2 regions of the Burkholderia sp. BCC0044 genome follow, and region 1 is predicted to be linked to the other one. Evidence: riboswitches for the same ligand, from Rfam matches in the RefSeq annotation. Region 1 holds a riboswitch; the other holds the start of a gene.
The links. Region 1 has a riboswitch for manganese ahead of HWX14_RS06350 (TMEM165/GDT1 family protein). Riboswitches for the same ligand answer to the same signal wherever they lie in the genome.
Positions count from the first base shown of each region.

Region 2: it holds a riboswitch for manganese, as region 1 does, so the genes downstream of both, HWX14_RS19250 (sodium:calcium antiporter) here and HWX14_RS06350 (TMEM165/GDT1 family protein) in region 1, are expected to answer to the same signal.

Region 1 is NZ_CADFDO010000001.1:1,422,402-1,425,803, forward strand. It holds gene guaD (guanine deaminase) at 1-1,174, shown strand, start outside; yybP-ykoY riboswitch at 1,291-1,428, shown strand; gene HWX14_RS06350 (TMEM165/GDT1 family protein) at 1,507-2,079, shown strand; gene HWX14_RS06355 (DUF4136 domain-containing protein) at 2,134-2,844, opposite strand; gene pepN (aminopeptidase N) at 3,032-3,402, shown strand, end outside.
Region 2 is NZ_CADFDO010000003.1:491,396-494,797, reverse strand. It holds gene HWX14_RS19260 (efflux RND transporter permease subunit) at 1-370, shown strand, start outside; gene HWX14_RS19255 (copper-binding protein) at 367-741, shown strand; gene HWX14_RS19250 (sodium:calcium antiporter) at 842-1,852, opposite strand; yybP-ykoY riboswitch at 1,916-2,089, opposite strand; gene HWX14_RS19245 (metal/formaldehyde-sensitive transcriptional repressor) at 2,206-2,481, shown strand; gene dmeF (CDF family Co(II)/Ni(II) efflux transporter DmeF) at 2,493-3,402, shown strand, end outside.

The sequences.
Region 1 (3,402 bases):
CGCGACACTCGCGCGCGACGCGGTGGTCCACGACCTGCGCGACAAGCTGATCGTGCCCGGCTTCATCGACACGCACATCCACTATCCGCAGACGGACATGATCGCGTCGCCGGCGCCGGGCCTGCTGCCGTGGCTCGACAAGTACACGTTCCCGACCGAGCGCCAGTTCGGCGACCCCGAGCATGCGCGCGAAGTCGCCGACTTCTTCGTCGACGAACTGCTCGCGTGCGGCACGACGAGCGCGCTCGTCTACTGCACGGTGCACAAGCAGTCGGCCGATGCGCTGTTCGCAGCAAGCGACGCGCGCGACCTGCGGATGATCGCGGGCAAGGTGCTGATGGACCGCAACTGCCCCGAATTCCTGCGCGACACCGCGCAGTCGGGCTACGACGACAGTGCCGAGCTGATCGACCGCTGGCACGGCAAGGGCCGCCAGATGTACGCGCTCACGCCGCGCTTCGCGCCGACGTCGACCGAGGCGCAGCTCGAGGCGTGCGGCGAACTCGCGCGCCGCCATCCGGACGTGTTCGTGCAAAGCCACGTCGCGGAAAACGTCGACGAGGTGAAATGGGTGGCCGAGCTGTTCCCCGGCCATCGCAGCTATCTCGACATCTACGACCGCTACGGGCTGCTGCGGCCGCGCGCGGTGTACGGCCACTGCATCCACCTCGACGACGAGGATCGCCGCCGGATGGCCGAGACGCGCACCGTCGTCGCGCACTGCCCGACGTCGAATTTCTTCCTCGGCAGCGGGCTGTTCGACTTCGACAAGGCCGGCGAATACGACGTACCCGTCACGCTCGCGACCGACGTCGGCGGCGGCACGTCGTTCTCGATGCTGCAGACGATGAACGAGGCGCACAAGGTCGCGCGGCTGTCGGGCCATCACCTGACCGCCACGCGAATGTTCTGGCTCGCGACGGCCGGCGCCGCGCAGGCGCTCGACCTCGCCGACACGATCGGCACGCTCGAGCCGCGCACCGAGGCCGACTTCGTCGTGCTCGATCCGCGGGCGACGCCGCTGCTCGCGCGCCGCACGCAGCGCGCGGATTCGCTCGAGGAACTGCTGTTCGCGTTCGCGCTGCTCGGCGACGACCGCGCGGTGTACCGCACCTATGCGGCCGGCGAACTCGTGCACGAGCGCGGCGCCGCGCGCCGCCCGGCCGCCGCGTAACGGCTCGCGGGTAGCCCGTTCCGGCCTGCGCGGCAGCTTCGCCGTCGCGCAGGCCGGCAACCGAACCCGCAAGACGGCCCGCCCGCTTTCGCGCACGCAACGCGCCGTGCTAGAATTCGCCGCTCATTGGGGAGTAGCCGCTCCGCTCGATGTCCCGCGCCCCCGGCGCGCATCGTGACGGAGGCGTCCGTCAACAGACTTGGCCGTTCGGCCATGGCGGCCGCAGCCACGTTGGCCTGGCGAGACCGATGGTTCACTGCGCGCCGCATCAGGGCCCGGCGCGCGGCGGATCGTCGCTCGCACGCACAACAACGGCCCGTGGAACCCCATTCGTGTCTCAAGCCTTCCTGATCTCCACCGGCGCCGTCGCCCTCGCTGAAATCGGCGACAAGACCCAACTGCTTTCCCTCGTTCTGGCCGCGCGCTATCGCAAGCCGGTGCCGATCATTCTCGGCGTGCTCGTCGCGACGCTCGTCAACCACGGTTTCGCCGGCGCGCTCGGCGAATGGCTGGGCGTGCTCGTCACGCCGTCGATCATGCGCTGGGCGCTCGCGTTCTCGTTCATCGCGATGGGGCTGTGGATCCTGGTGCCGGACAAGCTCGACGAGGACGAGGCCAATGCGACCCGCTCGCGGCTCGGCGTGTTCGGCGCGACGCTGGTCGCGTTCTTCCTCGCGGAGATGGGCGACAAGACGCAGATCGCGACGGTCGCGCTGGCCGCGCGTTTCCAGGATTACATCGGCGTGGTGGCCGGCACGACGTTCGGGATGATGCTCGCGAACGTGCCGGCGATCCTGCTCGGCGACCGCTTCGCGCATCGTCTGCCGACGAAGCTCGTGCACGGGATCGCGGCCGTACTGTTCGTCGTGCTCGGCGCGCTGGCGCTGCTGGGTGTCGGGGTCTGACGGAAAGGAAAGTGGCCGGCGCGGCCGGGCGGCCGCGCCGAGAAGGATGCCGCGCTACTTCGCGACGGCCGCGCCCGAGGCGGGCGCCGCCGGCACCGCGCGCTCGTTGGCGGCCGGCGCCGCCGGCCCGCCGCGCTTGTCGACCGGCAGCCGGACCGTGCGGACCGCGCCGTTCGACAGCGGGAAATCGGCGAGCGCGCTGCGCGCGAGGAACGGCATCGCGTACAGCAGCGTGCCGTTGTCGCCGGTCGTGCGCGCGGACACGTTGTAGACCTCCTTGCCCGTCGCGCGCTCGGTGATGCGGATGCCGAGCATGTAGTCGAACACCTGGTAGGTCTGCGCGACATAGCCGGCCGGCATCGGCCCCCAGGGGCCCCACGGACCCCAGGGACTCCACGGCCCGCCCCGCCAGTACGGCCCCGGCCCCATGAACCACGGGTCATAGTAGACCGGCTGCGGCACCGTCACGAGATCGCTGCCGACCGCATAGGTCAGCCCGACGAGATAGCGTGCCTGCGACTGCGGCACCTGCCGGAACGCGTACGCGGACAGCTCGTTCGCGACGATCGGCTCGTAGGTCGACTGCTCGATGCTGTTCTTCTGCGCGTCCGTGCGCGTGAACGCATAGGTGCGGGTCGCGTCGCTGCCGCTCCAGTCGGAGAAGGCCGTGACCTGGGTAGTCACGTAGCTGGTGCAGCCGGTCAGCAGCGCGACGCACAGCGCCGCCGCCCAGCCCGCACCGCGAAAAATCCATTCGCGTTTCATGTTGATCCTCGTCGATCCGTCACCCGTTCGTCGCACCGCGCGAAGCACAACGGGATGCCGATAATACGCGGACTATCGGAAGCGGTAAAAAGTTCGCCCGGCACGCAGCCGCAAGCCTTTGTACAATGGCCCGGTTCGCCTGGCCCGCGCGACGGGCCCGTCCCCCACTCCACCGATCTCGACGACCATGTCCGACAACGCCTCCTCCACCGTGATCCGCCGCGCCGACTACACGCCGCCGGCCTTCCTCATCGATTCCGTCGCACTCGAATTCGATCTCGCGCCGGCCCGCACGATCGTCAGGAACACGATGCGCGTGCGCCGCAATCCGGACGCCGCGCCCGCGCCGCACCTGGAACTGCTGGGCGAGGCGCTCGACTTCCTCGGCGCGCGGCTCGATGGCGCGCCGCACGGCGCGGTGCGCGCGCACGAGCACGGGCTGACGGTCGAGAACGTGCCCGACGCGTTCGAGCTGACGCTCGAAAGCGCGTGCGCTCCGGACCAGAATACGACGCTGTCGGGCCTGTACGTGTCGAGCGGCAACTTCTTCACGCAGTG
Region 2 (3,402 bases), on a different contig from region 1:
GTACCTGAAGGGCGCGCTGCAGCGCCGGCTCGATGCCGGCGAACCGCTGACCGATGCGTTGCTGCTCGACGCGATTCGCGAAGGCGCGGTGCTGCGGGTGCGGCCGAAGGCGATGACGGTCGCCGTCGTGCTGGCCGGGCTCGTGCCGATCATGATCGGCCACGGCGCCGGTTCCGAAGTCATGCAGCGCATCGCCGCGCCGATGGTCGGCGGCATGGTCACGGCGCCGCTCTTGTCGATGTTCGTCATTCCCGCCGCGTGGCTTCTGCTTCAGCGCCGTCGTGCGCGAAGCGCGGGCCGCACGCGGCATTCCGATGCAGTTCCTTCCGGCACGAACGTGCCATCCCTTCCCACCGGAGAATCACGATGAAGATGAATCAATTGATCGCCACTGCAACCGCAACCGCTGTCGTCGCGCTGAGTGCTTTCGCGGTACCGGCGTTTGCCGCCGGCGAGATGTCGGGCATGGACATGTCCGGCATGAAGATGTCGTCGGACGGCGCAGCGGAACCGAACGCCGCGCTGACCGACGCCGAAGTGAAGAAGGTCGATGCCGCGAGCGGCAAGATCACGCTGAAGCACGGCGCGCTGCAGAACGTCGGGATGCCGCCGATGACGATGGCGTTCAAGGCGAAGGATGCGGCGATGCTCGCGCAAGCGCATGCGGGCGACAAGGTCAAGGTGCGGATCGAGAAGGTCGACGGCACGTTGACGATCGTCAAACTCGTCAAGGGTTCCTGATCGTCGGGATGCGGGCGTTGCCGTCGCCCGCATCCGGCGCCATGCAAACGCGCCGTGCCGACGTGTTGGTCGGCCGGCGCGCCCGTCCGGCGCTCAGCGCTCAACGCGTCAGCGTCAGCGCCAGATACCCCGCATACCCCGCGCCGTTCGCGAGCAACGCCCAGATCGCGAGCCCGCGCGTGCGCGCATTGACGCGCAGCCACGCGGCGGCCGCAAGCGTGATGATCACGCCGGTCAGCACTTCGGGGCGCGGCTCCCACGGCGTCAGCATGATGCCGATCGCCGGCAGCAGCGTGCCCTGGAACACCATCGCGCCGGTGATGTTGCCGAACGCGAGCGTGTCCTTCTTGCGGCGGATCCACAGCACGCTGTTGACCTTCTCCGGCAGTTCCGTCGCGATCGGCACGATGATCAGCGACAGCAGCAGCGCCGACACGCCGAGCACGTGCGACACGCCTTCCACGCCGTGAATGAAGCCCTTCGCGCCGCCGACCAGCAGCGCGACGCCGATCAGCAGTTGCAGCACGATCGTCGCCAGGTTGGTCGGCAGGCCGATGCGCGACAGGAGCATCGCGTGCGGCGCCTCGGTGCCGTGCCCGGCATCGACGAGCCCGGTCGACGCGCGGAACGTCAGCACGACGTACATCACGTAGAGGCCGACCAGCATCGCGGCGAGCAGCGCGCGCACGGCCCAGTTGTGATGCGGGACGAACATCGCGACGGTCGCCAGCGAGAATGCGGCGAGGAAGGTATTCATGTCGCGCACGAAGCCCGTGCGTTCGGGCGCGATCGTGCCGCGCAGCCCGCGCGAGCGGATCACGGCGAGCGCCATCAGGAACGTGGTGAGCGTCGCGAGCATCAGCGGCGCGCCGAGAATCGCGCCGACGCCGATCTCCTCGTTGACGGCCTGACTCGACGTGCCGCCGGCCAGCGCGAGCAGCGGCACCATCGTTTCGGGCAGCGCGGTGCCGACGGCCGCGAACAGCGAGCCGGTCACGCCTTCGGAAATCTTCAGGCGTTCGCCGAGATGTTCGAGCGCATTGGTGAAGATTTCGGCCGCGACGAGGATGACGATCAGCATGAACGCCAGTTCGACGAACATGAAGGTCATGCGGCACCTCCGCGGGCAGCGGTGGCGTGGGAGCGATGAGCAGGAAGGAACATGGGGACTCCGTGATCGGACGCTGACGAACCATGACACATCCGCCGGCGTCCGACCAGGAACGACGCGATGTGCCGATGGTCTCGCCAAGCCGATCAGGCCGAACGCGCCACGGCCGCAGGCCGAGTGTGTTGACGCGTTCGCTTTCCGGGGACGGAAAGCAGGCTACTCCCCAAAGACGGAAAGCAGTCTAGCCGAGCGGTTTTCTTTCGACAAGCCTTCGTCTCGAAAAAATATACCCCTCCGCCCTATAGGGATAGCTGTCAGGAGATATACTCCCCTACCCTATACAGGAGCCATCGATGAGTCATACCGTTCGCGAAAAACAGAAGCTGCTGAATCGCGTGCGCCGCATCAAGGGACAGGTCGAAGCGATCGAGCGGGCGCTGGAAGACGAGCGCGGCTGCAACGACGTGCTGCAACTGATCACGAGCTGCCGCGGCGCGATGAACGGGCTGCTGGCCGTCGTGCTGGAAGACCACATCCGGTCGCATCTCGTCGATGCGGACACGCCCGACGCACACGAGGGCAGCGCGACCGAGCAGCTGATCGAGGTCGTCCACAGCTATTTCAAGTAACCGGATCGAACATGAACGAATTCAAGAGCCCGACGACCGGCGGCGTGCACAGCCACGCGTTTCTGGGCGCCGCGCACGCGCGCAACGAGCGCAAGACGTGGATGGTCATCGGCCTGTGCACGGCGATGATGATCGCCGAGATCGTCGGCGGCACGCTGTTCGGCTCGCTCGCGCTGGTCGCCGACGGGCTGCACATGTCGACGCACGCGGGCGCGATGCTGATCGCCGCGCTGGCCTATACCTACGCGCGCCGGCACGCCGACGATCCGCGCTTCGTGTTCGGCACCGGCAAGTTCGGCGACCTGGCCGGCTTCACGAGCGCGATCGTGCTCGCGATGATTGCGTTGCTGATCGGCTATGAGGCGATCGTGCGCCTGCTGGCGCCGGTGCCGATTCACTTCGACGAAGCGATTCCGATCGCCGTGCTGGGGCTCGCGGTGAACCTCGCCAGCGTGTGGCTGCTGAGCGGCGATCACCATCATGGGCATGGTCATCATCACGCGCATGGGCACGACCACCACGATGACCATGACCACGATGACGCGCACCACGTGCATCATGCTCACGAGTCGCACTCGGCCGCGCATCGCGATCACAACATCCGGTCGGCCTACGTTCACGTGATCGCCGATGCGGCCGTGTCGGTGCTCGCGATCGTCGGGCTACTGCTTGCACGCGCGTTCGGCTGGGTCTGGATGGACCCGCTCGCGGGCATCGTCGGCGCGCTGGTGATCGCCAACTGGGCGTACGGGCTGATGCGCGACACGGGCGGGATCCTGCTCGACGTCAACGTCGATCGCAAGCTGACCGACAACGTGCGCCGCGCGATCGAGGCGCTCGGCGACAAGGTCAACGACCTCCATGTGTGGCGCGTGGGCCCCGGGCACATGAGCGCGATCGTGTCGGTCGAAGCGGGCGACG